DNA from 4 places in the Streptosporangium sp. LJ11 genome. Region 2 is predicted to be linked to each of the others. Evidence: riboswitches for the same ligand, from Rfam matches in the RefSeq annotation. Region 2 holds a riboswitch; each other region holds the start of a gene.
What was found. Region 2 has a riboswitch for cobalamin ahead of cobN (cobaltochelatase subunit CobN). Riboswitches for the same ligand answer to the same signal wherever they lie in the genome.
Positions count from the first base shown of each region.

Region 1: it holds a riboswitch for cobalamin, as region 2 does, so the genes downstream of both, metE (5-methyltetrahydropteroyltriglutamate--homocysteine S-methyltransferase) here and cobN (cobaltochelatase subunit CobN) in region 2, are expected to answer to the same signal.
Region 3: it holds a riboswitch for cobalamin, as region 2 does, so the genes downstream of both, ACTOQ3_RS20070 (CbtB domain-containing protein) here and cobN (cobaltochelatase subunit CobN) in region 2, are expected to answer to the same signal.
Region 4: it holds a riboswitch for cobalamin, as region 2 does, so the genes downstream of both, ACTOQ3_RS06380 (ribonucleoside-diphosphate reductase subunit alpha) here and cobN (cobaltochelatase subunit CobN) in region 2, are expected to answer to the same signal.

Region 1 covers NZ_JBPXMB010000017.1:127,282-135,059, reverse strand. Annotated here, with positions in the region: gene ACTOQ3_RS24955 (NB-ARC domain-containing protein) at 1-183, opposite strand, end outside; gene ACTOQ3_RS24950 (lytic polysaccharide monooxygenase auxiliary activity family 9 protein) at 721-1,227, opposite strand; gene ACTOQ3_RS24945 (SAM-dependent methyltransferase) at 1,874-2,671, opposite strand; gene metE (5-methyltetrahydropteroyltriglutamate--homocysteine S-methyltransferase) at 2,966-5,191, opposite strand; cobalamin riboswitch at 5,302-5,512, opposite strand; gene ACTOQ3_RS24935 (NUDIX hydrolase) at 5,698-6,432, shown strand; gene ACTOQ3_RS24930 (5'-methylthioadenosine/S-adenosylhomocysteine nucleosidase family protein) at 6,429-7,547, shown strand; gene ACTOQ3_RS24925 (hypothetical protein) at 7,616-7,778, shown strand, end outside.
Region 2 covers NZ_JBPXMB010000006.1:143,590-151,367, forward strand. Annotated here, with positions in the region: gene ACTOQ3_RS11330 (PucR family transcriptional regulator) at 1-855, shown strand, start outside; gene ACTOQ3_RS11335 (precorrin-2 C(20)-methyltransferase) at 980-2,497, opposite strand; gene ACTOQ3_RS11340 (precorrin-8X methylmutase) at 2,518-3,144, opposite strand; gene ACTOQ3_RS11345 (precorrin-3B synthase) at 3,141-4,751, opposite strand; cobalamin riboswitch at 4,798-4,970, shown strand; gene cobN (cobaltochelatase subunit CobN) at 5,161-7,778, shown strand, end outside.
Region 3 covers NZ_JBPXMB010000013.1:28,536-36,313, reverse strand. Annotated here, with positions in the region: gene arc (proteasome ATPase) at 1-1,038, shown strand, start outside; gene ACTOQ3_RS20080 (acyltransferase family protein) at 1,293-2,450, shown strand; gene dop (depupylase/deamidase Dop) at 2,538-4,055, shown strand; adenosylcobalamin (AdoCbl) riboswitch at 4,180-4,313, shown strand; gene ACTOQ3_RS20070 (CbtB domain-containing protein) at 4,331-4,525, shown strand; gene ACTOQ3_RS20065 (CbtA family protein) at 4,533-5,270, shown strand; gene ACTOQ3_RS20060 (histidine phosphatase family protein) at 5,267-5,830, shown strand; gene ACTOQ3_RS20055 (magnesium chelatase subunit D family protein) at 5,827-7,778, shown strand, end outside.
Region 4 covers NZ_JBPXMB010000003.1:367,435-375,212, forward strand. Annotated here, with positions in the region: gene glmS (glutamine--fructose-6-phosphate transaminase (isomerizing)) at 1-297, shown strand, start outside; gene ACTOQ3_RS06375 (tripartite tricarboxylate transporter substrate-binding protein) at 541-1,560, shown strand; cobalamin riboswitch at 1,565-1,765, shown strand; gene ACTOQ3_RS06380 (ribonucleoside-diphosphate reductase subunit alpha) at 1,882-4,092, shown strand; gene ACTOQ3_RS06385 (ribonucleotide-diphosphate reductase subunit beta) at 4,135-5,130, shown strand; gene ACTOQ3_RS06390 (mechanosensitive ion channel family protein) at 5,222-6,340, shown strand; gene ACTOQ3_RS06395 (DUF5685 family protein) at 6,420-7,586, opposite strand; gene ACTOQ3_RS06400 (class I SAM-dependent methyltransferase) at 7,717-7,778, opposite strand, start outside.

The DNA of each region.
Region 1 (7,778 bases), on a different contig from region 2:
GGTTCTCCTGACCCAGCCCGGCTGCCTGTCCGGCACCAGGAAGAGCCCGCCGCGCGTGCGTGACTCCCTCAGTTTCGGCGTCAGCCATGTCAGCAGGACGACAAGGGAGGCGGTTAATCCGAAAATCGCGATCCATTCGATCCGGTGCTCGACGACCGTGTCCGGAAGATATTCTTCGACCATTCGCACCGGAAGTCCGACCAGGATTCCCAAAACCACCAGAATCGCCGTGGCGACATCGGTGATTCTTTTTGTGCGACGAGTCACCGTCCACCCCTACAGTGCCGACCCCTGCCCCGACGGGCGCCGGGAACCCTGGACGCACGATATCTGTTCCCCATTGCCGCTGAGTTGAATCACCGAGGTTTCGGCAATTAAAGCGCATACGAAAACCGCGTTGCACAGTTTGAGCTGCTATGTCCACGACATCGTGGCCGCCATTCCGGATCCATTCAAGGTAGATCCTTTCGTGTGACAACGCGACCGCCCCCGGTGACCTCTCCTGGAGCGTCCGGGAGAGGGTCCGAAGAAGGTGATGGAACGACGAACCGCCCCCGCGCCCATCGGGCCGGAGACGGCGCGGGACGCCGTCGGGCCGCGGAGGGCGCGGGAGCGGTTCGGTTCTGACGGGCCGGGCCTCGCCGGCCCGATCCGGCCGGACCTGACAGGTCCGGCCGGATCGGGTCTTGAGGTCACGGATCGCGGATCGCGGATCGCGGATCAGCGCTGCAGGTCGACGCAGGAGTAAAAGGCGTTGGCGGTGTCGGCGATGTTCCAGACGGCGAGGATCTTCAGACGGCCGGTCCTGCCACCCAGGTTCACGTTGTGCGAGACCGTGGCGCCGGGCTGCCTGCCGCCGTCGTTGAACACCGCGATCCGGGTGTTGCCGACGTAGTACTCCCACGTGCTGGTGGCGTGGCGGGCGGTCAGCACCCAGTTGAAGGTGACCGAGTTGCCCACGCTGGTGGCCGGCCAGCCCTTGCTCTCGTCGCTGAGCTGGGAGAACCGGGCGATGTTGGCGTGGCAGTTCCGCAGGCCCTTGGGGCCCTCCACGCTCTGGGGCTCGTAGATGATGTCGCCGCAGTTGGAGACCCGGCCCTGGGCGCACATGGCCTGGCGGCTCGGCGGCGACGAGATGTAGCCGTGCGCGTTGGCGGGCGAGGCGATGAACACGGTCGAGGCGACGGCGATGATCGCCATCGCGAGGAAGGTGACCGTTCTGCGCATGTCCTGCTCCTTCGCTGGGGGGTGACTCGAATATAAAAGAAAGTTTCCTAACAGTAAACATTCGAGTCATGAAATATTCGGAAGCCGGTCAGGCGCGACGGCCCCTTCGGCCGGGCCCCGGGAGCGGCGGTTCTCACGGTTGGCCGCCCGGTCGCTCTTTTCGGGGATGACGGCCCTGATGTGGCGTCGGCACAGATGGCCGCGGTTGTCGCGGGAGGAACGGGAGGGAGCAGGCCTTGTCGGCGGCCGCCGCGGCAGGGCGGGTACACGGGCGGCCGGACCTTGATACGAGCCAGGACGGCGCGAAACCGCGCGCTGTCCCCGCTTGCCCCACGGTCAAACGGTCAACGCTTGCCCCACGGTCAAGACGAAGGACAGCGGACGACATCGCCGGCCGACCGGCAGGTGGACCTTGCCGGTCACCCACCCCGAGAAAGGCCGGGCTGCCCACGGGCAGCGGCCCCGCCGATCATCGTCTGCGAAGGAGGTGCGCCCGAGCTCGGCGCAGATCGTGTGGACGGCGTCGACTCGGGCGGCCGGCAGGTGGGTGTGCTCGCGCGGCGGGAAGGTCTCCCCCGGCCGTTTCGTGAACCTGGAACGGATCACCATCGGGACCCGGTGGACGTCTCCCGAAGGGACGCGACCCCTACGGAACTCTCGCGACCATGCCGAAGATGCCGGGTTCCGCGAGGTCGGGGATGGGGTCGAAGTCGTCCTCGGGGCGCCAGCCCTGGACGGGGACGATGCCCGGAGCCAGGAGCTCCAAGCCCTCGAGCCACGCGGCCATGTCCGCGCGGGTGCGGCCGACGACGGCTCCCTGACGGGTGCGGCCGTACAGCTCCTGGCCCTTCTTCGCCAGGTCTCCGGTCAGCTCGCCGGGGTGGCCGTGGGAAATGGCCACGTAGCTGCCGGACACCAGCGGGCGACGGATCTCGGCGATGATGCCGGCCGCCTCCTCGTCGTCGGGGATGAAGTGCAGGACGGCCAGCAATAACACTCCCACCGGCTGGGTGAAGTCCAGGTAGTCGTGGACCGTGGGGTGCCGCAGCAGGGCGGCCGGGTCGCGGATGTCGGCCGGGACGACCACCGTGCCGGGGTTGTCGGCGAGCAGCGCGCGAGCATGGACGAGCACCACGGGATCGTTGTCGACGTAGACCACCCGTGAGCTCGGCGCCGCGCGCTGGGCCACCTGATGAACGTTCTCCTGCGTCGGCAACCCGGCGCCGATGTCGAGGAACTGGCGGACGCCCGCGTCGACGAGGGTGCGCACGGCCCGGCTCAGGAAGGCACGGTTGGCCCTGGCGTTCTCGCGCGCGTTCGGCACGGACTGGAGCACCATATCGGCGGCTTCACGATCCGAGGCGAAGTGGTCCTTGCCGCCCAGCAGGTAGTCGTATATGCGTGCCGCGCTCGGCACGGTCAAGTCCACGCCCGGTATATCCATGGACGAAAGGTTAATGAATCAAGCTCCTTCATCGGCGTTTTTCGCGCAAAGGCTGGACATCGGTCCCCGGCCGCCCGAGCGAGGTCTGCGCGCTCGCCAGGAGTCAGCCGTTCCGGCATGCACGACCTCGGCCGAACGTAGAGGCGCTCGATCAACGATCTTCTGCACCGGCCCGCCTGGCGACGCCGCGACGCAGGACCCCGGCAAGCCACGAGACCGGCCCCTGCCTCCGAGGCTCGATCATGTGGCTGAAGCTCCTCACCCCAGCCACATGATCGAACCTCTGAACCGGCTCTAGACCGCTTCCGCGCGGACACGCAGGGCAGCCTCGACCATGTTCCTGAGGCTGGCCTCCGTCTCCGGGTAGTCGCGGGTCTTCAGGCCGCAGTCGGGGTTGACCCAGAGCAGGGCCGGATCCACCGAGGCCGCGGCCGTACGCAGGGCGGCCTCGATCTCCCCGACCGAGGGCACCCTGGGCGAGTGGATGTCCCACACGCCGGGCCCGATGCCGCGCGCGTAGCCGAAGGCGCGCAGGTCGTCCAGGAGTTCCATCCGGGAGCGGGCCGCCTCGACGCTGGTCACGTCGGCGTCCAGGTCGCCGATCGCGCCGATGATCTCTCCGAACTCCGAATAGCACATGTGGGTGTGGATCTGCGTGCTGTCGGCCACCCCGCTGGTGGCCAGCCGGAACGCGGCGACCGCCCACTCCAGGTATGCCTCGTGGTCGGCCCGCCGCAGCGGCAGCAGCTCCCGCAGCGCGGGCTCGTCGACCTGGATGATCCTGATGCCCGCCGCCTCAAGATCGCGGATCTCGTCGCGCAACGCCAGCGCCACCTGCCTGGCGGTCTCGCCCAGTGGCTGGTCGTCGCGGACGAACGACCAGGCCAGCATGGTCACCGGGCCGGTGAGCATGCCCTTGACCGGCTTCTTCGTCCGCGACTGCGCGTAGGAGGCCCAGCGCACCGTCATCGGCTCGGGACGGGAGACGTCGCCGAACAGGATCGGCGGGCGGACGTAGCGGCTGCCGTACGACTGCACCCAGCCGTGCTCGGTGGCGGCGTAGCCCTCCAGCATCTCGGCGAAGTACTGGACCATGTCGTTACGCTCGGGCTCGCCGTGCACCAGCACGTCCAGGCCGATGTCCTCCTGCAGCGCGATGACGCGGTCGATCTCGGCCTCCATCCTGCGCTCGTACCCGGCCCTGTCGATGTCGCCCGAGCGCATGGCGGCGCGGGCCTGGCGCACCTCGCCGGTCTGTGGGAAGGAGCCGATGGTGGTGGTGGCCAGCGGCGGCAGGCCCAGGTCGGCGTTCTGCACGGCGAGCCGCTCGGCGTGCGGGGCGCGCGGGCTGCCCTCGCCCAGGGCATCCAGCCTGGCTCGCACCCGGGGGTTGAGGAACCGCTCGACGGTCCTCTCCCCCGCGACGACCTCCTCGCCGTTCAGCGCCCGGCCGATCCGTACGACCTCGTCGACCTTCTGCCTGGCGAAGGCCAGCCGCTCGCGCAGCCGCGGGTCCAGCGAGGTCTCGGCGTCCAGGTCGAGCGGGACGTGCAGCAGCGAGCAGGAGGTGCTCACCACCAGCCGGTCGCTCAGGCCGAGCAGCGCGGCGCAGGTCGCCAGCGCCTTCGCGATGTCGGTACGCCAGACGTTGCGGCCGTCGACGACCCCGGCGACGAGGGTCTTGCCGGGCAGCCCACCGGCGGCGGCCAGCGCCTCCAGGTTGCCGGGCGCCGAGACGAAGTCCAGGCCGACGGCCTCGACCCGGCTGCGGGCCAGGATCTCCAGTGCGGGCCCGATCTCGCCGAAGTAGGTGGCCACCAGCAGCCGGGGGCGGCTGCTGAGCTCCCCCAGCCGCGCGTAGGCCCGGCGCAGCGCGGCCAGCTCCTCCTCCGTATGGTCGGCGGCCAGTACCGGCTCGTCCAGCTGCACCTCGGCCACCCCCGCCGCGGCCATCCGCTCCAGCAGCTCGGCGTAGGTCTCCAGCAGGCCGTCCAGCAGCCGCAACGGCGCGAAGCCGGGCTCGGTGGACTTGGCCAGCAGCAGGAACGACAGCGGCCCGACCAGCACCGGCCGGGTCTCGACGCCCAGCCGCCGCGCTTCGGCGTACTCGGCCAGCGGCTTGCTCCAGTCGAGCCGGAACCGGGTCTCGGGGCCCACTTCCGGAACCAGGTAGTGGTAGTTGGTGTCGAACCACTTGGTCATCTCCAGCGGTGCGACCCCCTCGGCGCCGCGGGCCATCGCGAAGTACGGGTCCGCGGCACCGGAAAACCGCTCGGGCACCGCGCCCACCATGACGGTGGTGTCCAGCACGTGGTCATACAAGGAGAAGGTGTTGGACGGCACCGCGTCCAGCCCCGCCTCCGACAGCTTCCGCCACACTCCTTGCCGCAACCCGGCGGCCGTCTCCTGCAAGCCGGCGGCGTCGACCCGCCCGGCCCAGTGATCCTCCGTCGCCCGCTTCACCTCGCGACGGCCCCCGATACGGGGATAACCCAAAACGGTCGTGGTGACCTTGCTCATGGCGTCCTTCCCTCGGCTCATGCCATGCCGACCCACGGCCACACGGAAGGAACACCCAGGAAAAACCCATCCCAGGCCCTCCCACGAGACCACGGATCACCGCACACCGGACGGCGCACGAGCGGCTGGCAGGTCTTCGGACTCGCGGGCATCACACACACTCCTACTGACCGTCGCTTCCCAGATGACACGCACCCAGTGCCGATGACGGCGTTCGTTCCCACTCACCGCTGCGGGGCAGTCCCGGAATCACACCGGGTTCCCTCTTACGACTCCCGACACCAACACGGCACCGGGAGAACCAACCGCGCCACGAGCATAACCCGCCCCCACCCCCACCGGACCGGGACGCCACCCAGCGGATCGATGAGGCAGGGATCACCTTCGATCACCCGGCCGCGCGCTCATCCCCATCAGCGTGAAGTAACCCTCAGCGGACCGTGGCTGTCTAGAACTAACCATTGCGCTACTTTCTGTCAAAGTGACAGAAATCTAATGTCGCCTCCATGAGCGATGACCGATGGGAGCCACCAGCCGTCCTGCTCGCCGTTGACCTGGTGATCCTTACCTTGCGCGAATCGCGCCTGCACGTGCTCCTCGTCGAGCGTGGCATCGAGCCGTGCAAGAGTGCCCAAGCTCTGCCAGGCGGCTTCCTTCAGCATTCGGGAGAGAGCCTCATCGAGGCGGCTCACCGGGAGCTGGCGGAGGAGGCCGACCTGGATGTCGAGACACTCCGCCTTGAGCAACTCGGCGTCTATGACGACCCTGGCCGTGACCCTCGCGGCCGGGTGGTGAGCGTTGCCTATCTGGCCATCGCCCCTCGGCTGCCCGAGCCGATCGCCGGGACCGACGCCGCCCGCGCAGGCTGGCAATCCACCGACCGGGTGCTTTCCGGAGCGTTGAAGCTCGCTTTCGACCACCGGCACATCGTCGCGGACGGCGTCGAGCGCGCCCGCGTCAAGCTTGAGCATTCCGCACTCGCCACAGCCTTCTGCAGGCCGACCTTCACGATCACCGATCTCCAGGACGTGTACGAGGCGGTATGGGGGATGCCACTCGACCCCCGCAACTTCTACCGCAAGGTCCAGAAGACCGAGGGCTTCATCGTCTCTGCCGGTTCGGCACGGAAGGCCGCGACCGGACGACCGGCTCGGCTGTTCAAAGCCGGCCCTCGCGATGTTCTGAACCCCCCGATGATCCGGCCCACCGACTCGCCAAACGGAAAGGAACCAACGCAGTGAGCCTCGTCGTGATCCTCACCGCACTAGACCTGGAATACCAGGCGATCCGAGAGAAGCTGATCAACCCGCGCCTGCACCGACACCCGCAAGGCACCCGCTTTGAGGTGGGCCGACTGGCGGACGGGCGATCCCGGGTGGCCCTCGCCCACGTCGGCAAGGGCAATCACTCCGCGGCGGTGCTCACCGAACGCGCCATCGCCGAATTCCAACCGGCCGCTCTCCTGTTCGTGGGTGTGGCCGGCGCGCTGCATCCGGACATCGCTCTCGGAGATGTGGTGGTGGCCACGCACATTTACGCCTTCCACGGTGGGACCAGCGAGGATGACCGCTTCAGGAGCCGTCCCCGCGTCTGGGAGACCTCGCACGCCGCCGAGCAGATCGCCCAGCACCTGTGCCGCAGCGGTGCCTGGGGCAAGGATCTCGATTCCCGCCCGGATGTGCACTTCGGGCCGATCGCCGCAGGAGAAGTGGTCCTGAACTCCCGGCTCTCCTCACACGCCCGCTGGATTCGCGACAACTACAACGACGCGCGGGCGATCGAGATGGAAGGCGCAGGCGTGGCGCAGGCCGGGCAGCTGAACCGAGCGCTGCCGGTGGTCGTGATCCGGGGCATCAGCGACCGAGCCGACGGCACCAAGGAGACCACGGATCGCGAACGGTGGCAGCAGCGGGCAGTCGCCAACGCGGCCGCGTTCGCCGCAGCTCTCGCCGAAGAACTGTCCACCGAAGAGCCCACGAGAAGGAGCTCCACCATGCCCGACACGACCAGGAACATCGCGAAGGGGAACGCTCGCGTGGGAGTGCAGGCAGGTACCGTACACGGCGGCATAAGGATCTCTCCCGAACCGTCCAGACCGACGGACCTGCCCGAAGCGCTGCTCTCCTTCCGCACCCGGCTCCAGCAGGCACGGGCGGCGGAACGTTTGGACGAGGTGACCTACAAGGCGGCGGAAGCGGAACTCGCCGTGGCCGACCAAGCGCTGAACACGGAGACGCCGGACCGGAAGAACATGCTGACGCTGGCGCTCAAGAAACTACGCGGACTCGTCGGTGATGTGGCCGAGCTGGCGGCGGAGCTGACAGTCATCATCGCCCTTGCCCAGGCCCTGTCATGACAGAACCCGGGCACCACGGCGGCAACGTGGCCGCGGGTTCCGCTCAAGTCGGAGTGCAGGCCGGGACGGTGCACGGCGATGTCGTTTACATGACGACACCACAGGACTCACCGGAGACCAAATTCCGGACGGGTGTCTCCTTCCTGCAGGGGCGCATGCCGAAACAGGCCCGGCAGCTCATCCGCGAGGCAATGACCGACTACACCACCAACGAGGTCTGCTTCTACTGGC
Region 2 (7,778 bases):
ATCCGCATGTCGCCCGACGGCGGTGAGGCGTCCGCCACGGCGCCACCCTCGTCCACCACGATGCCGATCCTCCTCGACGGGGAGGAGATCGGCACGGTGTGGCTGGAACGCCCGGGCCCGCCCGGCCCGCTCGACGAGCTGCTGCTGGACCGGCTCGCCATCGCCGCCACGGCGGTCGTCGAGAGGTACGGCCCTGCTCGCACCACCATGGCCGATCCCGCGCTCGTCGAACTGGTGATCAGTTCCGGCAGCGACGAGGCGGCCAGGGCCCGGGCCCTGCGACTGCTGGGCTTCGCCGCCGACCTGCCGATCCGCGTCATCGCCGTACGGTCGCGGCGTCCGCTCGACCAGGTCGGCGGCCTGATCTGCCCGGCCCGCCCGGTGAAGGCGGCACCGGTCGCCGACGTGGGCGTCATCCTGGCCACCACCCTGGACCCGGCCCGCTTCCCGGCAGGCGTACAGGCGGGCATCGGCGCCGCGGAGAGCCCCGACCGCTCCTGGCGGGAGGCCCGCACCGCCCTCCGCTTCACCACCCCGCGCCGGCCGGTCGTCCACCACGACGACCTGGGCGTGCTGGCGCTGCTCGCGCAGGTCCCCCAGGACACCGCGCGAGACAACGCCGACGTGGCCGCGATCGCCCGGATGGCCGGCACCCCGGAGGACCTGGACACCCTGGACGCCTACTGCGCCACCGGCTCCCTGCGCCGGGCCGCGGACCTTCTCCACCTGCACCACAGCAGCGTCTCCCGCCGCCTCGAACAGATCGGGAAGACCCTGGGCGTCGAGCTCACCGAGCCCACCGGGCTGATACGGGCCAGGCTCGCCCTCACCGTGTGGCGGCTCCTCGACGACTGAGGAGGAGCCGCCTCGCCGTCCCGGGCACCGCCGGCGGTGGCCCGCCGTGCGCGGGGCGCGCCGGGTGGGGCCGCGCCGTGCCGGATCGGTCCGCCGGAGGCCACGCCGCCTCCGGCCCGGCGCGTCAGGCGGGGTAGCGGCGGGGGGTGAACACCACCCGGCCGCCGTCACCCCGCTCGGCCACCCGCGTGGTGGACGAGCCCACCAGCAGCAGGCAGCGCATGTCGATCGCGTCGGGGTCCAGGTCGCCGAGAGTGGTGACGGTCATGCTCTCCCGGGGCCCGCCGACGTCGCGGCCGACGACCACGGGGGTCTCCGGCGCCCGGTGCTCCAGCAGCAGGTCCCGCGCGGCGGCCACCTGCCAGGTACGGCTCTTCGACGCCGGGTTGTATATCGCCAGGACGAGGTCGGCCTTCGCGGCGGCGCTGATCCGTTCGGCGACCACCTCCCAGGGCTTGAGCAGGTCCGACAGCGACAGCACGCAGTAGTCGTGGCCGAGGGGCGCACCGGCCCTGCTCGCCACCGCGTGCGCCGCGGTCAGGCCGGGCAGCACCCGTACCGGCACGTCCGCGAACCTCGGTTCGCACGCCACCTCCAGCACCGCGCTGGCCATCGCGAACACCCCGGGGTCGCCCGAGGACACCACGGCCACCCTCGATCCGGCCGCGGCCAGCTCCAGCGCGTGCGCGGCCCGTTCGGCCTCGACCCGGTTGTCGGTGGGGTGGCGGCGCTGGCGCGGGTTGGGCGGGACGCGGTCCAGGTAGGGGCCGTACCCGACGAGCTCGTCGACCCCGGCCAGCGCCTCCTGCGCCTCCGGCGTCAGCCACGGCCGCCCGGCGGGGCCGAGCCCCACCACGACCACCTCGCCGCGCGCCCTCACCTCGCCCGCGCTCCCGGTTCCGGTGGCGGGCGCGGGGCTCGCCGCGTTGACGGGGCTCGGGATCAGCGCCAGCGAGAAGTACGGGACGCTGCCCGGGTCGACCTCGGCGAGGGGGGCGAGGCGCTGCTGCCCGGTGGTGGCGCGCTCGACGTACCAGGCCTCGTCGAGACGCCCGGCCTGGGCCAGCGCGTCGCGGACCTTGGTGAAGGTACGGCCGAGCTTCAGCACGGCCGCCGAGTCGGTGGCCGCCAGGCGCTCGGCGAGCACCTCGGCCGGGAGCGTTCCCGGCAGCACGGTCAGGACCTCGTCCCGCTCGACCAGCGGGCGCCCCAGGACCGCCGAGGCGCCGCTCACGGACGTCACGCCCGGCACGACCTCGGTGACGTAGCGGTGCGACAGGCGCTTGTGCATGTGCATGTACGAGCCGTAGAAGAGCGGGTCGCCCTCGCACAGCACCACCACGTCGCGCCCGGCGTCCAGATGGGCCGCCAGCCGTACCGCGCAGGCGGCGTAGAAGTCGTCGATCGCCCCCTGGTAGCCGCCGGGGTGGTCGGTGGTCTCGGTGGTGAGCGGGTAGATGAGCGCCTCCTCGACCTGTCCCTCCCGCAGGTAGGGGGCGGCCACCGAGCGGGCGATGCTCCGGCCGTGGCGGGCGCTGTGGAAGGCGATCACATCCGCCTCGCCGATCAGGCGGGCGGCCTTGACGGTCACCAGTTCGGGGTCGCCGGGTCCGAGCCCCACGCCCCACAGCCGTCCGGTCACGCGTCCGGTCACGTCGTCGCTCACTCTTCCTCGCTCGCCATCGCGTTGACCGCGGCGGCGGTCATCGCGCTTCCGCCCCGCCGCCCGTCCACGACCAGGTACTCCAGGTTCGCCGGGTGCTCGGCGAGGGCCTGCTTGGACTCGGCGGCACCGATGAAACCGACCGGGACGCCGAGTACGGCGGCCGGGCGGCCCGCGCCCTCCTCGACCATCTCCAGCAGCCGGAACAGCGCGGTCGGCGCGTTGCCGATCGCGACCACCGAGCCCTGGAGCCTGTCGCGCCACAGCTCCAGCGCGGCGGCGCTGCGGGTGGTGCCCAGTTCCGCGGCGAGTTCCGGCACCCGGGGGTCGCCGAGGGTGCAGATCACCTCGTTGCCCGCGGGCAGGCGCCGCCGGGTCACCCCGGAGGCGACCATCATGGCGTCGCAGAGCACCGGCGCGCCCGCGCGCAGCGCCTCGCGCGCCGAGGCCACCACGCCGGGTGACCAGCGCAGGTCGCTCACCAGGTCGACCATCCCGCAGGCGTGGATCATGCGGACCGCGACCCGGGCGACGTCGGCGGGCAGGCCGGACAGGTCGGCTTCCGCGCGGATGGTGGCGAAGGAGCGGCGGTAGATCTCCGCGCCGTCGCGGACGTAGTCGATCACAGTTCCCCTCTGGCGGCCGCCAGCGCGGCCGCGGTCTCCTCGATGCCGGAGCAGGTCAGATCGGTGCCGTCCAGCTCCAGGCGGTAGCCGTCACCGGTGGCGACCACATCCGCGACCCGCCCCCTCGGACGGCCGCAGCGCCTGCCGCAGCCCGCCCAGTGCACGGGGAGCGTATCGGTGCCCGGCCCGTTCCCGGACGGCGGGGCCACGGACGGCCCGCTCCCGAACCGCTCCCTTCCGGGCGGCACGGCCGGGGGTGGTGCGACCGCGGGCGGCGGGACGGCGGGCGGCGAGGTCGTGCCGACGGCTACGGCGGTGGCTGTGCCGACGGCTACGGCGGTGGCTGTGCTGACGGCTATGGCGGCGGCCGCGTCGGCCTGGACGTCGGCCAGGGACTTGGCGCAGCCGGGGCGGCCGGTGCAGGCCGTCACGCCGATCCACGGCGAGGCGGGGTCGACGACCAGCCCGGCGGCCTCCAGACGGGCGGCCGTGCCCGCGACCTCGGCGCGGTCCAGGCCGGGCAGGACCACGCCACGCCATGGCGTGAGCCGGATCTCCCCGCCCGAGGCGGCGTCCGCGAGCAGCAGTGCCAGCGCGGAGGTCAGCCGCCCCAGCGGGATCGCCACCCCGAGCGCGACCCGCGCGTCCCCGTCTCCGGTGCCGCTCGCGGGATCCGTCCCTCCTCCGGCGCCGGTTCCGCTCCTCGTCCCGTCCGTGCTCCCGAGGACCCCGACCGGCCCGAGGGTCACGACCCGCGGTCTCACCGGGTCGAAGGGTGTCGTGCCGGGAACCCCGAGGGCGGTTCGCACGCGGGCGGCGATCAGGGAGGGACCGCCGGGGAGTTCGGCGATCCGCCAGGCGGTGACGTCCCGGGTGGCCAGCTCGTCGAGGAACGCCTCGGCGGCGGCGAGCAGGGCGGTCACGGCTCCGGCCGGCGGGACGCGCAGGCCGGTGTCGGTCCCGGCGAGGATCAGCGCGGCCTCGTCCGGCCCCGTGAGCAGGATCCCGGCGTCCGCGCCCAGACCGGCCACGTCCCCCCGGCCGTCGTCGAGGGCGAACATGAACCGCCCCGGCAGGGCGGCGAGGGCGGGGCGGGCGCACAACCGCCGGTCCAGCTCGCCGATCAGCGGTGTGACGTCGGCGATGCCGCCGCCGCGCGGATAGTGCGGACGATCCGAGATACCCGTGCTGTCTGGAGTGTCCGCACCGCTCGATCTGTTCGGCCCGCTCGGCCCGGCCGGCCCGCTCGGCTCGGTGGGTCCGTCCAGTCCGGTCAGCGGGGAGGCGAGGATGTTGCGGATCCGCTCGTGCGTCGCCGAGGGCAGCAGGCCCGCCCTCGCCATCCGCGTGGCGAACCCGTCCCCCGTACCGCTGTCCGGATCCTCCGGGCCGAGGCCGCGCACCTGGACGTTCGCGCGGGAGGTCAGCTCGATGACGCCGCCGCCGTACGCCGCGGCGGCCTCGGCGAGTTCGCGCAGCTGGAAGGGGGTGAGACGGCCTCCGGGCACGCGGACGCGGGCCAGGCCGCCGTCCGCGGCGGCATGGACCTGAAGCGCACCGGGACATGCGTCGAGTCGCGATCGTCCGGAAAAGTCGGCAATGGACACTCGAAGGATGCTAACGCCAGTTTCTTGCAACGAACCGGACTGCCGTAGTGTCATCGGTGGCGACGGCAAAGGGAGGAAGCCGGTGTGAATCCGGCGCGGTCCCGCCACTGTAACCGGGGAGCGAACCCCACCCGGGCCACTGTCCGACGACGGGCGGGAAGGCCGGGGTGAGCACCGATCCGGGAGCCAGGAGACTCCAGCCGTCGCGGCCGACGACGACCCGGGGCGAGGACCCCGAGGGAGGAAGCTCCGTGCGCTCTTCGCCGTTCCCCCGCGACACCGTGGCATCGCCGTTCCCCCGCCACACCGCGCGCTTCTCACGGTTCCCCCGCCACATCGTGGCGCCGTTCCCCCGCCACGCCGTGGCGCCCCTGGGCCGTACCGCCCTTCCTCTCCCGGAGTGTGGCGCGTGATCCTCCTGCTCTCGACCTCCGACACCGACCTGCTGAGCGCTCGCGCGAGCGGCGCCGGCTACCGGCTCGGCAACCCCGCCCGGCTCGCCGCCGCAGACCTCCCGCCGTTGCTGGAGGGCGCCGACCTGGTCGTGGTACGCCTGCTGGGCGGGCGCCGCGCCTGGGAGGAGGGGCTGGACGCCCTGCTCGCCGGCCCCCGGCCCGTCGTCGTGCTCGGTGGCGAGCAGGCGCCCGACGCCGAGCTGATGGAGCTGTCCACGGTGCCCGGTGGGGTCTGCGCCGAGGCGCACGCCTACCTCGCCCACGGCGGCCCGGCCAACCTGACCGAGCTGCACCGTTTCCTGTCCGACACGCTGCTGCTCACCGGCCACGGGTTCGCCGCGCCCGAGCCCACCCCCACCTGGGGGACGCTGGAGCGCGAGGCGCGCGACCAGGACGGTCCCGTCGTCGGAGTGCTCTACTACCGGGCCCACCACGTGGCCGGCAACACGGCCTTCGTCGAGGCGCTCTGCTCGGCGATCGAGGACGCGGGCGCGCGGGCGCTGCCGGTGTACTGCGCCTCCCTGCGCACCGCCGAGCCCGGCCTGGTGGAGGTCCTGCGCGCGGTGGACGCCCTGGTGGTGACCGTGCTCGCCGCGGGCGGGACCCGCCCGGCGACCGCGTCGGCGGGCGGGGACGACGAGGCCTGGGACGTCGGCGCGCTCGCCGAGCTGGACGTGCCGATCCTGCAGGGCCTGTGCCTGACGAGCAGCCGGGCCTCCTGGGAGGAGAACGACGACGGCCTGTCCCCGCTGGACGCCGCCACCCAGGTCGCGATCCCCGAGTTCGACGGGCGGATCATCACGGTGCCGTTCTCCTTCAAGGAGATCGACGAGGACGGGCTCACCGTCTACGTGGCCGACCCCGAGCGGGCCTCGCGGGTGGCGGGCATCGCGGTGCGCCACGCCGCGCTGCGGCACATCCCGCCCGCCGAGCGGCGGCTGGTGCTGATGCTGTCGGCCTACCCCACCAAGCACGCCCGCATCGGCAACGCCGTCGGCCTGGACACCCCGGCCAGCCTGGTGCGGCTGCTGGCCGCGCTCGCGCGGCGCGGTTACGACATCGGCGCCGAGGACGAGCTGCCCGGGGTGACCGGGCAGGACGGCGACGCGCTCATCCACGCGCTGATCGCCGCGGGCGGGCAGGACCAGGACTGGCTCACCGAGGAGCAGCTCGCCGGAAACCCGGTGCGCATCGCGGCGAGCCGGTACGCCGAGTGGTACGCCACCCTCCCGGCGGACCTGCGCGCCCGGATGGAGGAACACTGGGGCCCGGCGCCCGGCGAGCTGTTCGTGGACAGGTCGCGCGACCCGGAGGGCGAGATCGTGCTGGCCGCGCTGCGCTCCGGCAACGTGGTGGTCATGGTGCAGCCGCCGCGCGGCTTCGGCGAGAACCCCATCGCGATCTACCACGACCCCGACCTGCCGCCCAGCCACCACTACCTGGCCGCCTACCGCTGGCTGGCCGACGGCTTCGGCGCGCACGCCGTGGTCCACGTGGGCAAGCACGGCAACCTGGAGTGGCTGCCCGGCAAGTCGGCGGGCCTGTCGGCCTCCTGCGGCCCGGACGCCGCGCTCGGCGACCTGCCGCTCATCTACCCGTTCCTCGTCAACGACCCCGGCGAGGGCACCCAGGCCAAGCGCCGCGCGCACGCCACCCTGGTCGACCACCTCGTCCCGCCGATGGCCCGCGCCGACAGCTACGGGGACATGGCCAGGCTGGAGCAGCTCCTCGACGAGCACGCCTCCATCGCGGCGATGGACCCGGCCAAGCTGCCCGCGATCCGCGCCCAGATCTGGACGCTGATCCAGGCCGCCAGGCTCGACCACGACCTCGGCGTCGCCGACCGCCCGCACGACGCCGAGTTCGACGACTTCCTGCTGCACATCGACGGCTGGCTGTGCGAGGTCAAGGACGTCCAGATCCGCGACGGCCTGCACGTGCTCGGGGCCGCCCCCGAGGGGCGGCCGCGCGTCGACCTGGTGCTGGCCATGCTCCGCGCCCGGCAGATGTGGGCGGGCGGCGAGGCGCTCGTCGGGCTGCGCGAGGCCCTCGGCCTGGCCGAGGACGGCAGCGCCGGACGGATCGGCGTCGACGAGGCCGAGACCCTGGCCCGCGCCCTGGTCGAGGCCATGGAGCACCGCGGCTGGGACCCGTCGGCGGCGGGGGAGGTGACCGCCGAGGTCCTGGGCCGGGCGGACGCCCCGGCAGGAGGCGCCGGTTCGACCGGCACGCACGACGCGACCGGCCGGAGCGGCGCGCCCGGCGCCGGGGGAGCGGCCGTCGCGCGCGGAGCGGATCCCGGGACGGTGGAGAGGATCCTGCGGTTCGCCGCCGTCGAGGTCGTGCCCCGGCTGGCGCGTACCACCGACGAGATCGACGCGATCCTGCACGCCCTCGACGGCGGTTACGTCCCGGCCGGGCCGAGCGGGTCGCCGCTGCGCGGGCTGATCAACGTGCTCCCCACCGGCCGCAACTTCTACTCGGTCGATCCCAAGGCGGTGCCGAGCAGGCTGGCGTGGGAGACCGGCCAGGCGATGGCCGAATCCCTGCTGGAGCGCTACCGCGCCGACAC
Region 3 (7,778 bases), on a different contig from region 2:
CAGATCCGGGACGCCATCGAGCTCCCGTACCTGCACGCCGACCTCTTCCGCGAGCACAAGCTCCGCCCGCCCAAGGGCGTCCTGCTCTACGGGCCGCCCGGCTGCGGCAAGACGCTCATCGCCAAGGCCGTCGCCAACTCCCTGGCCAAGCAGGTCGCGGAGAAGACCGGCCAGTCCGGCAAGAGCTTCTTCCTCAACATCAAGGGTCCCGAGCTTCTCAACAAGTACGTCGGCGAGACCGAGCGGCACATCCGCCTGGTCTTCCAGCGGGCTCGTGAGAAGGCCTCCGAGGGCACCCCGGTGATCGTGTTCTTCGACGAGATGGACTCGATCTTCCGGACCCGAGGCTCGGGCGTCTCCTCCGACGTCGAGAACACCATCGTTCCCCAGCTCCTGTCGGAGATCGACGGCGTCGAGGGCCTGGAGAACGTCATCGTGATCGGCGCCTCCAACCGCGAGGACATGATCGACCCGGCGATCCTGCGGCCCGGCCGCCTGGACGTCAAGATCAAGATCGAGCGGCCGGACGCCGAGGCGGCCAAGGACATCTTCTCCAAGTACCTCATCCCCGAGCTCCCGCTGCACGACGAGGACCTCTCCGAGCACGGCGCCAACCGCCAGGAGACCATCTCCGGCATGATCCAGCGGGTCGTCGAGCGGATGTACACCGAGAGCGAGGAGAACCGCTTCCTCGAGGTGACCTACGCCAACGGCGACAAGGAGGTCCTGTACTTCAAGGACTTCAACTCCGGCGCGATGATCCAGAACATCGTCGACCGCGGCAAGAAGATGGCGATCAAGCAGTTCCTGGAGACCGGGCAGAAGGGCCTGCGGATCCAGCACCTTCTGGCGGCCTGCGTGGACGAGTTCTCCGAGAACGAGGACCTGCCCAACACCACCAACCCCGACGACTGGGCCCGCATCTCCGGCAAGAAGGGCGAGCGGATCGTCTACATCCGCACCCTCGTGACGGGCAAGCAGGGCACCGAGGCCGGGCGCTCCATCGACACGGTGGCCAACACCGGTCAGTACCTGTAACCACGTGTGACCGGCGGCGCGGCCCCCTCCCGGGGGCCGCGCCGCCGGCGTCTTCCCGAAAACCCTCGTCGATGGCGCGGGCGTTCGGCAGTTGATAAACTTTGTCCGGTTTTATCCATTTTCGTCCTTGCGAGTCCGTATCTCCTTTCACACCCGTCCCTGAAGGGAACGGAAATAGACGGCCGTCACGGGGAACCCGAATGATCGAGACGCCGTCCAAGTGGCGTGCGTGAACATTCCGGCCCGGCCGCCCGGTGAACGGCGCGGGCCCCCGCGAGGCGCCTCGGGGAGGCGGCCGCCTCGCCGAGCTCGACCTCCTGCGCTTCCTCGCCGCCATGGCGGTGCTCGCCTTCCACTACTTCATCGCCTTCGCCTCGGTGTGGGGCGACCGCCCGGCCGAGCTGTTCCCGGCGATCTCCACCATCTCCGGGCTCGGCATCCTCGGCGTCGAGCTGTTCTTCATGATCAGCGGCTTCGTGATCCTGATGAGCATCTGGGGGCGGGGCCTGGGGGCGTTCGCCCTCTCCCGGCTGGTGCGGCTCTTTCCCGCCTACTGGGTCAGCGTGGCCGTCACCGCCGCGGTCTACGGGCTGACCGCCGCCACGGCCCTGGACCCCAAGCTCAGCCTCGGCGAGTACGGGATCAACCTCACGATGCTCCAGCGGGCCCTCGGCGTCTACGACGCCAACGGCGTCTACTGGTCGTTGTGGGTGGAGCTCCGCTTCTACGTGCTGATCTCGATCCTGGTGATCGCCGGGGTGACGCTCAACCGCTGCCTGGCCTTCATGGGCGTCTGGCTGCTGGCGGCCGGGTTCTTCGCCGGGAGCGAGGAGGCCTGGGTGGACCTGGTGGTCATGCCCAAGTACGCGGCGTACTTCGTCGGCGGCATGGCGTTCTTCCTGATGACGAAGTTCGGCCCCAGGCTCGTCCTGTGGTGCCTCGCCGGGATCAGCGGCGGCCTGGCGGTGAACGCGGCGATCGACCGGGTGGCCGGGCGGATCGAGAACGTCGGCTACGCCGCGATGCCCGTGCCCGAGTGGGCCGTGGTCGCCACCGTGATCGGCTTCTACGTGCTCATGGCGATGGTGGCGCTCGGCTGGCTGGGGTGGCTGCGCTGGCGCGGCCTGGTCGTCCTGGGCGCGCTCACCTACCCGCTCTACCTGTTCCACACCCCGGCCGCGGTCCTGATCGTCCCCGCCCTGCGGGACGTGCTGCCGCCCCCGCTGACCGCGCTGGTCACCGTGCTGGCCGCGATGGCGTTCTCCTACCTGGTGTACCGGTTGGCCGAGCGCCCGCTTCAGGAGTTCGTCAAGTCCAGGAGGCGGAGAAGGGCCGCATCCCCGTCCCCGTCACAGCTCCCCGCGCTCTCCTCGATCCCCCTCGCAACGGGCGAAAAGGCTTCGGTGCCATAACTGTCCGACCACCGGGCATAGTGAAGGGTCTAGGGTCGGGAATAGATACCACGGAGAGAATCAGTCCCTGACGAACAGAGGGTGCGCATGACGGTACGGCGGGTGATGGGCATCGAGACCGAGTACGGCATCTCCGTGCCCGGACAGCCGGGGGCCAACGCGATGGTGACCTCCTCTCAGGTCGTGAACGCCTATCTGGCGGCCTCGGCCGCGAGGGCTCGGCGCGCGCGATGGGACTTCGAGGAGGAGAACCCGCTGCGGGACGCACGGGGGTTCGACCTCGCGCGGGAGGTGGCCGACCAGAGCCAGCTGACCGACGAGGACCTCGGCCTGGCGAACGTGATCCTCACCAACGGGGCCCGGCTGTACGTCGACCACGCCCACCCCGAATACTCCACGCCCGAGTGCACCAATCCCAGGGCGGCGGTGATCTGGGACAAGGCGGGCGAGCGGGTGATGCACGACGCGGCGGTCCGCGCCTCGGCGATGCCGGCCAACGCCCCGATCCAGCTCTACAAGAACAACACCGACAACAAGGGCGCCTCCTACGGCTGCCATGAGAACTACCTCATGCGCCGGGCCACCTCGTTCGCCGACATCGTCAGGCACCTGACGCCGTTCTTCGTCTCCCGGCAGGTCGTCACCGGCGCGGGCAAGGTCGGCATCGGCCAGGACTCCCGGGGCGAGGGCTTCCAGATCAGCCAGCGGGCCGACTTCTTCGAGGTCGAGGTGGGCCTGGAGACGACGCTCAAGCGGCCGATCATCAACACCCGGGACGAGCCCCACGCCGACCCGGAGAAATACCGCCGCCTGCACGTCATCATCGGCGACGCCAACATGTCGGAGATCTCGACCTACCTGAAGCTGGGGTCGACCGCGCTCGTCCTGGCCATGATCGAGGACAACTACTTCACCCGCGACCTGGCCGTGGACAACCCCGTCCAGGCCCTGCGCGCGGTCTCGCACGACCCCACGCTCAAGTACGAGATCTCCATGCGCGACGGCCGCAAGCTGACCGCGGTGCAGTTGCAGATGGAATACCTGGAGCTCGCCCGCAAGTACGCCGAGGAGCGCAGCGCCAACGGCCTGGACGAGCCCACCAAGGACATCCTGGAGCGCTGGGAGTCGGTCCTCACCCGCCTGGCGGAGGACCCGATGCAGCTGTCCAGGGAGCTCGACTGGGTGGCCAAGCTGGAGCTCCTGGAGGGCTACCGCACCCGTGACGGCCTTCCCTGGTCGCACCCGCGCCTGCAGCTCGTCGACCTCCAGTACTCCGACATCCGCCCCGACCGGGGGCTCTACAACCGGCTGGTCGCCCGGGGCCGCATGCAGCGCCTGGTCACCGAGGAAGAGGTCCAGCGGGCCATCGAGGTGCCGCCCAACGACACCCGGGCCTACTTCCGCGGCCGCTGCCTGAGCCAGTACAGCGAGTCGGTGGCCGCGGCCTCCTGGGACTCGGTCATCTTCGACATCCCCGGCCGTGAGTCGCTGCAGCGCGTCCCCACCCTTGAGCCGCTGCGCGGCACCAAGGCCCACGTGGGCGAGCTGTTCGACCGCTGCCGTACCGCCGCGGAGCTGGTGACGGCGCTGACCGGCGAACAGTGACTCCCGCGAGGGGGGAGGTGGCCAGGCCTGGCCACCTCCCCCCTCGTCATGCCCGGACCCCGTGACGGCCCGAGCCCGTCAAACCGGACACCCGGATTGACGGGGGACGGAGAACCGGGATACGTTCCGGGTGTTTTGTGGCGGTGCGAGGGAAATCCGGTGAAACTCCGGTGCGGTCGCGCCACTGTAACCGGCTCTCAGAAGCCGGAAGCCAGGTCACACTCGGCCGCCACCGACCTACGAAAAGGGACGCGTCAATCCCGGAGGAGGTGGCCGTGAGCCAGATCTCGGCACCGCACACCCAGCCCATCCCATGGCCCTCGCTCACCCGCTGGCTGCTCGCCGTACCGGTGCTGCTGCTCCTCGCCTACCTGGTCACCTTCGACCAGGGAGCGATCTCACAGGCGGGGAACTACCTGCACGAACTCATGCACGACGGGCGTCACCTGCTCGGCGTGCCGTGCCACTGAGCCACAGGTGATCACCAAACTCATCGTCCGGGGCCTCGTCGTCGGACTGCTCGCAGGGCTGCTCGCGGCCGTCTTCGCCTACACCGTCGGCGAACCGCGCATCGACCAGGCCATCGCGCTGGAGGAGGCGGCCGCGGCCGCCTCCCCGGCCGGATCACACGACGACACCGGGGCAGCGGCCCACTCCCACGACGAGGAGGCCCTGGTCAGCAGGGGCGGGCAGCGCTTCGGGCTCTTCCTCGCCCTCGGCCTGTACGGCCTGGCGGTCGGGGGCCTGTTCTCCCTCGTCTACGCGGCCGTACGCGGCCGGGCGGGACCCCGATCGGAGCCGGTGCTCGCGGTCACCCTCGCAGCCGCGGCGTTCATCGCCATCGTCCTCATCCCGTTCATGAAATATCCCGCCAACCCGCCGGCCGTCGGTGACCCGGAGACCATCGGCCGGCGCACCGTGCTCTACCTGGTCGCGGTGGTCATCGGGATCCTCGCGGTCGCCGCCGGCACCGCCGCCCACCGCTACGCCTCGCGGAGCGAACCGTGGGTGCGCTGGCTGTCGGCGGGTGCCACCTTCCTGGTCCCCGTCGTCGCGGCCTGGATCCTCATGCCGAAGATCTCGGAGGTGCCCCGGGGCTTCCCCGCCGACCTCCTGTGGGACTTCCGGGTCGCCTCCATGGGGACCCAGGTGGTCTTCTGGGCCGGCGTCGGCGCGCTGTTCGCCTTCGCCGCCCGCAGGCGCGGCCCGGTGTGACGACCCCCTCGGGGGTCACCCGCCTGCTCCTGGTCTGCCACGCCTCCACCTCGGCGACGGTACGGGCCGCGTTCCCGGGTGACGAACCACTCGACGAACGCGGCCTGCGCCGGGCCGAGGGGATGGCGCGGGACCTCGGCCCGGGTCCCGCGGCCTGCCCCGCCGAACTGCGCTGCGTCCAGACGGCGGCGGCGCTCGGCCTGCGGGCCGAGCACGACCCGCTGCTGGCCGACTGCGACTACGGCCGCTGGAGCGGGATGACGCTCGGCGAGGTCGAGGCCGCGGAACCCGAGGCGCTCGCCTCCTGGCTCGGCGACCCCGGCGCGGCGCCGCACGGCGGGGAGCCGGTCACCGCGCTCCTGGCCAGGGTGTCCGGCTGGCTCGCCGTCCGCGCCCCCGGCAGGGCCGTCGCGGTCACCCACCCGGCGGTCATCCGCGCCGCGGTCGTCCACGCCCTCGGCGCCCCCGCCCAGGCCTTCTGGCGCGTCGACGTCGCGCCGCTGGCCCGCGTGACGCTCACCGGGCGCGGCGGGCGCTGGCGGCTCAGCTACCTCCCATGACGGTCAGAGCGCCCGGCGACCCTTTGATTCGACGAGACGGACAGGAGAACCCGAAGGTGCGTGACTCCCGCTATCCCTTCACCGCGATCGTGGGGCTGGAGGACCTGAAACTCGCGCTGATCCTCAACGCGGTCTCCCCCCGCGTCGGGGGAGTGCTGGTCAGGGGGGAGAAGGGCACCGCCAAGTCCACGGTCGTGCGGGCGCTGGCCGCGCTCCTGCCGCCCGTCGAGGTGGTGACCGGCTGCCGCTTCTCCTGCGACCCCGCCGCCCCCGACCCCGGCTGCCCGGACGGGCCGCACGATGGCCGTACCGAACCGGGCGACCGGCCCACCCCGCCCGCCACCGTTCAGCCCGGCGGAACCCGGTCCGGCGGAGCCCGGTCCGGCACCGTGCGGCCCGGTGGAGCGCGGCCCGCCCGCCTCGTCGAACTGCCCGTCGGCGCCTCCGAGGACCGCCTCGTCGGCTCCCTCGACATCGAGCGAGCCCTCACCGAGGGCGTGAAAACCTTCGAACCCGGCCTCCTGGCGAGCGCCCACCGGGGCGTCCTGTACGTCGACGAGGTCAACCTCCTGCACGACCACCTGGTGGACCTGCTGCTCGACGCCGCCGCCCTCGGCACCTGCTACGTCGAGCGCGAGGGGGTGTCGGTACGGCACGCCGCCCGGTTCCTGCTGGTCGGGACGATGAACCCCGAGGAGGGGGAACTGCGCCCGCAGCTGCTCGACCGCTTCGGGCTGACCGTGGAGGTCCGGGCCTCGCGGGAACCGTCCCAGCGGGTGGACGTGGTCCGGCGCCGCCTGGCCTTCGAGGCCGATCCCGACGCCTTCGCCGCCGCCTGGGCGGGCGAGGAGCGGGCACTGGCCGCGCGCATCGCCGAGGCTCGTGCCAGGGTTCCCCAGGTCGTCCTGCCGGACGCGGCACTGCTCAGGATCGCCACCGTCTGCGCGGGGTTCGAGGTGGACGGGCTCCGGGCCGACCTGGTCACCGCCGGTGCGGCGATCGCGCACGCCGCCTGGCAGGGCCGCACCTCCGTCACCGCCGACGACGTACGGGAGGCGGCCAGGCTCGCGCTCCCGCACCGCCGCCGCCGCGACCCCTTCGACGCGCCGGGCCTGGACGAGTCCAGGCTCCAGGATCTCCTGGACCAGATCCCCGACGACCCCGGCGACCCCGGCGACCCCGAGGGCCCGGACGACTCCGGCGGCCCCGGGGGCACCGATCCGGACGGGCCCGCGCCCGACGGCGGCCCCGAGGCCGGGGACGCCACCCCGGACGAGGTGGGCGACTCGGGTGACCCGGGCGTTCCCGGCGGCCGCGACGACAGGGAGGCCTCCCGGCCCGCGGTCCCGGACGTCCCGGGCGGTCCCGGCCCCGGGACGCGGGAGCCCGCCCCCGCCGCGGATCCCGGTGAACCGCCGGAGACCGCCGGGGGAGCACCGGCCCGCGAGCGGACCTTCGACGCCGAGCCCGGGGGCAGGACCAGGTTGTTCACCGTCCCCGGGGTCGGCTCCGGAGCCCCGGGGCGCCGGTCGCGCGCCAGGACACCCCTGGGCCGTACCACGGGGGCCCGGGTCCCCGAGGGCCACACCGGCTCCCTCCACCTGCGGGCCACCGTCGGCGCCGCCGCCCCGCACCAGGTCGCGCGGGGCAGGAGCGGGCCGGGCCTGCTGCTGCGGCGCGGCGACCTCAGGGAGGCGGTCCGCGAGGGCCGTGAGGGCAACCTAGTGCTGTTCGTGGTGGACGCGAGCGGTTCCATGGCCGCCAGGCAGCGCATGCGGGCGGTCAAGACAGCGGTGCTCGGCCTGCTCCTCGACGCCTACCAGCGCCGCGACAAGGTGGGGCTCGTCACCTTCCGCGGCGCCCGCGCCGACCTGGTCCTGCCGCCGACCTCCTCCGTCGAGGCCGGCGCGGCCCGGCTGCGCGAGCTCCCCACCGGGGGGCGGACCCC
Region 4 (7,778 bases), on a different contig from region 2:
CTGATCGGCCCGGACATGCCGACGGTGGCGATCGTCCCCGACGACGAACTGCTGGACAAGAACCTCACCACGCTGGGCGAGATCCGCGCCCGGGGCGGCCGGGTGCTCATGGTGGGCCACCGCACGGCCGACCCCAAGCTGGCCGACGACTGCGTCGTGGTGCCCAAGAACGAGACCGAGCTGGACCCGATCCTGCTGTCGATCCCGCTCCAGCTCTTCGCCTACCACGCCGCCGTGGCGCTGGGCAGGGACGTCGACAAGCCCAGGAACCTGGCCAAGAGCGTCACGGTGGAGTGAGACCCTCTCCACCTCTCTTCTACCTCTCTGCCTTCGCACCCCCGTCCCCGGCCTGCCGGGGGCGGGGGTGCGTTTTCCTGAGCCCTCGCGAGACGGTCGTCTTCGATATCCGGATTTCCAGTGTTTTCCGGTGATCCGTGCCCGAACGTGGATCACCGGAAGTTCCGGCATACCCCACTTCATCACAGAAAGTGAGGGGAAAGTAACCTATGGTATAGGGGGTTCTTGGGGGAAGGGGCGCTTATGCGCCGTAGGGGGTTTTTCGCACTGGCGGCGGGGGCCGTGGTCGCCGCGGGGTGCGGTGCGGACGGCGGCGCCGATCCGGCGGTGAAGCGCCTGTTCCTTCTCGAGCCGACCGCCGACGGCCACGGCTGGGACAGGATCGCGGGCAGGCTGGCGACCGTCCTGGTCCAGTCGGGACTGGCGCGCACCGCCATGGCCGTCGAGCGGGCGGGAGCCCTGGGCTCCGCCCCGCGCGACGCGTTCGGCGCCTTCCGCGGACCCTTCGCGCGCGAGGGCAGGCTGCTCGTCACCGCGATGCCGATGGTGGCCGCCGCGGAGATCGCCAACACCACGGCCGTGGTGAACGCCGCCACTCCCATCGCCCGCCTGGTCGGCGACTGGGCGGTCCTGGTGGTCTCCTCCGGCTCCCGCCTGCGCACCTTCGAGGACTTCGTCGCGCGGCTGCGGCACGACCCGGCGGGGCTGACGGTCGGCGGACGGTCGGAGGGCGGCTCCGACCACGTGCTCTACGGCATGATCGGCAAGTGCCTGGGGGTGGACATCCGGCTGCTGGAGTACGCCGGATACCTCGCCCCCGAGGACGCCGCCGAGGCGCTCCACGTCGGCCGGGTGGCGGCCCTGCTGGGATCGGCGCGCGCCCTGCGGCCCGAGATCGCCGCGGGCCGCCTGCGGCCCCTGGTGGTCTCCTCCGGCGGCCGGATCGACGGGATCGACGCGCCGACGCTCATGGAGGTCGACGTCCGCCTGGAGTACAGCGACTGGTGCGGCCTGCTGGGTCCCAAGGGCATGAGCCCGGGGGACCGGGACGCCGCGATCGCCCTGTGTGACAGGATCGACGCCGCGCCGCGCTGGCGTGCCCTGTGCGCGTCCCACGGCTGGAGCCGGGTCTACCTCAGCGGCGACGAGTTCCGCCAGTGGCTCTCCACCGAGACGGGCCGCACTCGCGGCGTGCTTCACGAGCTCGGACTGTTGAAGTCCTCCGACACAACCTGTTGGGGTAGTTGCGTCCGGCGCCCCTAGATGTAGGATCCTGCTCGTTGCTGGTTCGCCCCGCGAGGGGCGAGGCAAGAGGGAACCCGGTGAGATTCCGGGACTGCCCCGCAGCGGTGAACGGGAACGAAAGCCGTTATCGAGCACTGGGTGAACCATGCCTGGGAAGCGACGGCCGGTAGGTGTGTGCGGTGCGCCCGTGAGTCCGAAGACCTGCCGGTGACGTGAACGTCCAGGGCCTCGTGGGAGGGTCCGCGGAACGAGGCGATCCGGCGTGCCCGGGATCGCTCGCGGACGCGTGCCCATCCGGCGGAGCCGTACGGGGAAGTCCGATCGAGCGAGGGGCACTACGTGACACAGGCATTGGCGGAGACCGCGGCGGGGACCGCGTCGGACGACCGCAGGCTGGCCATCGACGAGGCGGCCGCCCGGGTGATCACCGATCCCGAGAACTCCAGGGTCGCCGCCGCGATGCTGGCCGAGCTGATCGCCGACGAGGCCGCCGAGCACGGCGTCCGCGACTTCTCCGAGTCCATCGCCGCGACCCACGAGGCGGGGTTGATCCAGGACGGGCTCGCGGAGTTCGTGGCCGCCCACGCCGGGGTCCTGGACGCGCTGGCCGATCCGGAGGCCGACGCCAGGTTCGAGTACTTCGGGCTGCGTACCGTCTACGACCGCTACCTGCTGCGCCACCCGAGGACCCGCAAGGTCCTGGAGCGCCCGCAGCACTTCTTCCTCCGGGTGGCCTGCGGCCTGTCCGAGACCGTCGAGGAGGCCGCCGAGCTGTACGCGCTCATGGCCACCCTGTCCTACCTGCCCAGCTCGCCCACGCTGTTCAACTCCGGCTCCCGCAGGCCCCAGCTCTCCTCGTGCTTCCTGCTCGACTCGCCCCGCGACGAGCTGGAGTCCATCTACGAGCGCTACGGGCAGGTCGCGCGGCTGTCGAAGTACGCGGGGGGCATCGGGATCGCCTGGACCAGGGTCCGCTCGCGGGGCTCGCTGATCCGCGGCACCAACGGTCACTCCAACGGCATCGTGCCCTGGCTGCGCACGCTCGACTCCAGCGTGGCCGCGGTCAACCAGGGCGGCCGGCGCAAGGGCGCGGCCTGCGTCTACTTGGAGCCCTGGCACGCCGACGTCGAGGAGTTCCTGGAACTGCGCGACAACACCGGCGAGGAGGCCCGCCGCACGCACAACCTGAACCTGGCCAACTGGATCCCCGACGAGTTCATGCGCCGGGTCGAGGCCGACGGCGTCTGGTCGCTGTTCGATCCCAAGGAGGTCCCGCACCTCACCGACCTGTACGGCGCCGCGTTCGACGACGCCTACCGGGCCGCCGAGGCCGAGGGCCGCTTCACCCGGCAGATCCCCGCCCGCACCCTGTACGGGCGGATGATGCGCACGCTCGCCCAGACCGGCAACGGCTGGATGACCTTCAAGGACGCCGCCAACCGGACCTCCAACCAGACGGCCAGGCCCCAGAACGTCATCCACCTGTCGAACCTCTGCACCGAGATCCTCGAGGTCACCGGCGACGCGGAGACCGCCGTCTGCAACCTCGGCTCGATCAACCTCGCCGCCCACCTGTCGGCGGACGCCGGGGAGGCCGTCGACTGGGCGCGGCTGCGCGCGACCGTCCGTACCGCCGTGCGGTTCCTCGACCGCACCATCGACCTGGGCTTCTACCCGACCCCCGAGGCGGAGGCGGCCAACCGGAAGTGGCGCCCGATCGGGCTCGGCGTGATGGGCCTGGCCGACGTGCTGTTCACGCTGCGGCTGCCGTTCGACTCGCCGCGCGCCCTGGAGCTGTCCACCAGGATCTCCGAGGAGATCGCGCTCGCCGCCTACCGGACCTCCTCCGACCTGGCCGTGGAGCGGGGCCGTCACCCGTCGTACGAGGAGACCAGGGCCGCCGCCGGGGTGCTCCACCCCGACCACTACGAGGCGGCGGGGTCCGCGGAGTGGGCCGAGCTCAGGGAGCGGATCGCCGGGACCGGCCTGCGCAACTCGCTGATGATCGCGATCGCGCCGACGGCCACGATCGCCTCCATCGCGGGCTGCTACGAGTGCATCGAGCCGCAGGTCTCCAACGTCTTCAAGCGCGAGACCCTCTCGGGGGAGTTCCTCCAGGTCAACCGCTATCTCGTCCGCGACCTCCAGGCCCGCGGCCTGTGGACCCCGCTGATCCGCGACGCGATCAAGCGCGCCGACGGCTCCGTCCAGGACATCCCGGAGATCCCCGCCGACCTGAAGGCGCTCTACCGGACGGCCTGGGAGCTGCCGCAGAAGGCGCTGATCGACCTGGCCGCCGCGCGCACCCCGTACATCGACCAGTCGCAGTCGCTGAACCTCTTCATGGCCACGCCGACCATCGGCAAGCTCTCCTCGATGTACGCCTACGCGTGGAAGTCGGGCCTCAAGACCACCTACTACCTGCGCTCGCGCCCGGCCACCAGGATCGCGCAGGCCACCGTGGCGGCGCCGGTGGAGCGGGCGGCGCCCGACCCCGAAGCCGTCGCCTGCTCCCTGGAGAACCCCGAGTACTGCGACGCCTGCCAGTAGCCGCCCCGGCTCCCCGAAAGCCCTCAGAAAGGCATTCACCCGATGTTGCTCGACCCCGGCATGGATCTCACCCTGCGGCCGATGCGCTACCCCGAGTTCTACGAGCGCTACCGGGCCGCGATCCGCAACACCTGGACCGTCGAGGAGGTGGACCTCACCTCCGACCTGGCCGACCTGGCGAGGATGACGCCCGAGGAGCGCCACCTGATCAACCGCCTCGTGGCGTTCTTCGCCACCGGCGACTCGATCGTGGCCAACAACCTCGTCCTCAACCTCTACCAGCACCTCAACGCCCCCGAGGCGCGCCTCTATCTCAGCAGGCAGCTGTTCGAGGAGGCGGTGCACGTCCAGTTCTACCTGACCCTGCTGGACACCTACCTGCCCGATCCGGACGAGCGGGTCAAGGCCTTCGCCGCGGTCGAGCACATCCCCTCGATCCGGGACAAGGCGGAGTTCTGCTTCCGCTGGATCGACTCGCTCGGCGGGCTGACCCGGCTGGAGACGCGGGAGGACCGGCGGGCGTTCCTGCTCAACCTGATCTGCTTCGCGGCGTGCATCGAGGGGCTGTTCTTCTACGGGGCCTTCGCCTACGTCTACTGGTTCCGCTCCAGGGGCCTGCTCAGCGGCCTGGCCACCGGGACGAACTGGGTGTTCCGCGACGAGTCCATGCACATGGAGTTCGCCTTCGGCGTCGTGGAGACCGTACGGGCCGAGGAGCCGGACCTGTTCGACGACAAGCTCGCCGAGCAGGTCACCCAGATGATCGAGGAGGCGGTGGCGGCCGAGCTGGCCTTCGCGGCCGACCTGTGCGGCGACGGCCTGCTCGGGATGAGCGTGGACCAGATGCGCCGGTACCTGGAGTACGTGGCCGACCAGCGCCTGGTCAGGCTGAGGATGCCCGCCCGCTACGGCACGGCCAACCCGTTCGCGTTCATGGAGTTGCAGGACGTGCAGGAGCTGGCCAACTTCTTCGAACGGCGGGTTTCGGCCTACCAGATAGCCGTCGAAGGGAATGTCACATTCGACGAATCCTTCTGATTAGCTGGTGATCCAGGGAAGAGCACGACGAGGATGACAGACGTCGAGGAGGACGCCTCAAGTGTCCGGCTGGATCATGATGATTGTCTCCGTGGCGGCCGCCGTCGTGGCGGTGGAGGTGGTACGACGGGTGTTGCGCTCGCGGCTGATCGGTGAGAAATGGGTTCTCGCCGGTCCGCTCATGCGCCGCTGTACCTGGCCGGGGTTCGCCACGGCCGCCGTGGTGACGGCCTACACCGCCTACGAGCCCCAGATGACGGCGACCGTGGTCGGCCGGCTGGTCTATCAGGGTCTCGGCCTGGCGATGATCGGATGCGCCACCTGGCTGGTCATCCAGGCCGCCTACGCGGTCACCGACGTGGTGCTGGAACGCCTGATCACCGTCGAGGGCGAGGCCAACCGCCGGGCCCGCCGCATCCGCACCCAGATCACCCTGGTCCGCAGGGTCGCCTCGGCGGTGATCATCGTGGTCGCGCTGGGCGCGATGCTCTTCACCTTCCCGCAGGTGCGGGCGCTCGGGGCCGGGCTGCTGGCCTCGGCCGGGATCGCCGGTGTCGTCGTCGGTATCGCCGCCCAGTCGACCCTGGGCAACATGCTCGCCGGGCTCCAGCTGGCCTTCAGCGACGCGCTCCGGCTGGACGACGTCGTCGTGGTGAAGGGGGAGTGGGGCCGAATAGAGGAGCTCAGCCTGACCTACGTGGTGCTGCGGCTGTGGGACGAGCGGCGGCTCGTCCTGCCGGTCTCCTACTTCACGGCCAACCCGTTCGAGAACTGGACCCGGCACAGCAGCCGGGTGATCGGCCACGTGATGTTCCGGGTCGACTGGTCGGTGCCGGTGGAGGAGTTGCGCGCCGAGCTCTACCGGGCCCTGCGCGAGCACCCGCTCTGGGACCAGAAGGACTGGACCCTCCAGGTCACCGACACCCTTCCCAACGGGCTGCTGGAGCTGCGCGCCCTGATGAGCGCCGCCGACTCCGCCAGTGCCTGGGACCTCAAGTGCGACATGCGCGAGCACATGGTGACCTTCATCCGAGAGAGGTACCCCGAGGCGCTGCCCCGCTTCCGGGTCGAGATCCCGCCCCCGTCCGCGACCGTTCCCGGGACGCTCACCGGGCTGATGGGCGCGGGCCTGATGTCGCGGGGCCTGGGGGGCGACTCCCGTGAGGACGGTTCTCGCGATCGGGACGGCGACCGGCGGGATCCGGTCTGAGGCGACGGGCCCGCCCGTCCGGTTCGTGAGGCGTGTTCGGGAGCGGTCCGCGACGCCCGGCGGGCCGCGCCCCGGAGCGTCAGGCGCCGCAGTCGCAGCAGCACCCGTCGCACTTGGTGCAGCACTTGCAGCAGTCGCAGCAGCCGTCACACCCGTCACAGCCGCAGCCGTCGCAGCGTGTCAGGTAGCAGCGGTCGTCCCAGGCGTTCCGCCTGCGGGAGCTCCACCGGGGCCGCCAGAGTCCGCAGGTCAGCAGGGTCCCCACCCCGGCGGCGGACTTGCGGACGAATCCGGGCCGCTCGTAGGAGTGCCCCGACTCCCCGGGGTGGGGCGGCGTCTCGCGGTCGTGCTCCCCGCGCGGCCGCGCGCACGCCTCGCCGGCGGGACCGTGATCCGGGCCGGAGGCGTGGCGGAACGTCCGGTCCACCGCCCGCCGCACCTCGGTGCCCAGCAGCACGTCCACCAGATGCCGGTCGGCCAGTTCCAGCTCCAGCAGCGCCAGCTCCAGGCCGTGCGCGGCGTCGTCGCACAGCCGCCGTGCCTCCCGTACGGAGGTGCCGGTGGCGGTCAGCGGGTTGAACGCCCCCCGGGCGGCGTCGTCCGCCCGGTCCTCCACGGCGTCCAGCAGGTGGGCGATCCGGCCGAAGAACCGGCCCGCCTCGGCCAGCGCCGCCGCGTTGCCCGGGGTGCCCGCGAGCGTCGCGGTGTGCGCGAACGCGGCGGCGACGGCCTCCTCGGTGGGAGCGGTCAGCTCCAGCAGCGTCACTCCCGAGGCGCTCTCCAGCTCGATCTGGCGTTCGGCCGTCGAGGCCAGCGAGGCGGTGTCGAACCCGATCCCGGCCCCCATCCGGGCCCCCGCCGCCTCCCAGCGGGCCGCCAGCACCCTGCGCGCCACGCCGGTGCCCGGCGCGGAGTCGCCGTCGGCCACGTGGTCGCGCAGCTTGCCCGCCGCGAGGACCAGCGACACCGTGGCGGCCAGCCGTACGCCCGCGGCCCGCGCGTCCACCACGTCCGCCGGCCGGAACCCGCGCAGCGCGCAGGGGCCGGCGGTCCGGTGCGGGGAGCCCGCCGGCCCCTGCGCCTCGGCCAGCACCGAGATGATCAGGCCGTCGTAGTTGGTGGCCAGCCGGGCCGCGTGCCCCTGCCCGTCCCTGAGGGTCAGGCACAGCCCGCACAGGTGTGCCATCCAGGCCCGGTGCAGCGTCGGGCAGGAGTGCTCGCCGCAGGGACGAATGATGCCGAACATGTGATCTCTCGTACCTGGGGGTCTGTCCGGAGGTCCTTGGGGCTCTCCGGGAAGTCGTGCAACGTATCGGGAGAATCTATCCCGTACCGATCAAGAAGTCGCGCGGAGAGGGGCAGGTACGTCCAGACGGTTACGCGAACGCGACGACGGCGTATCTCTCGTCCTCGATGGCCCGCCCCCACAGGGCGGGAT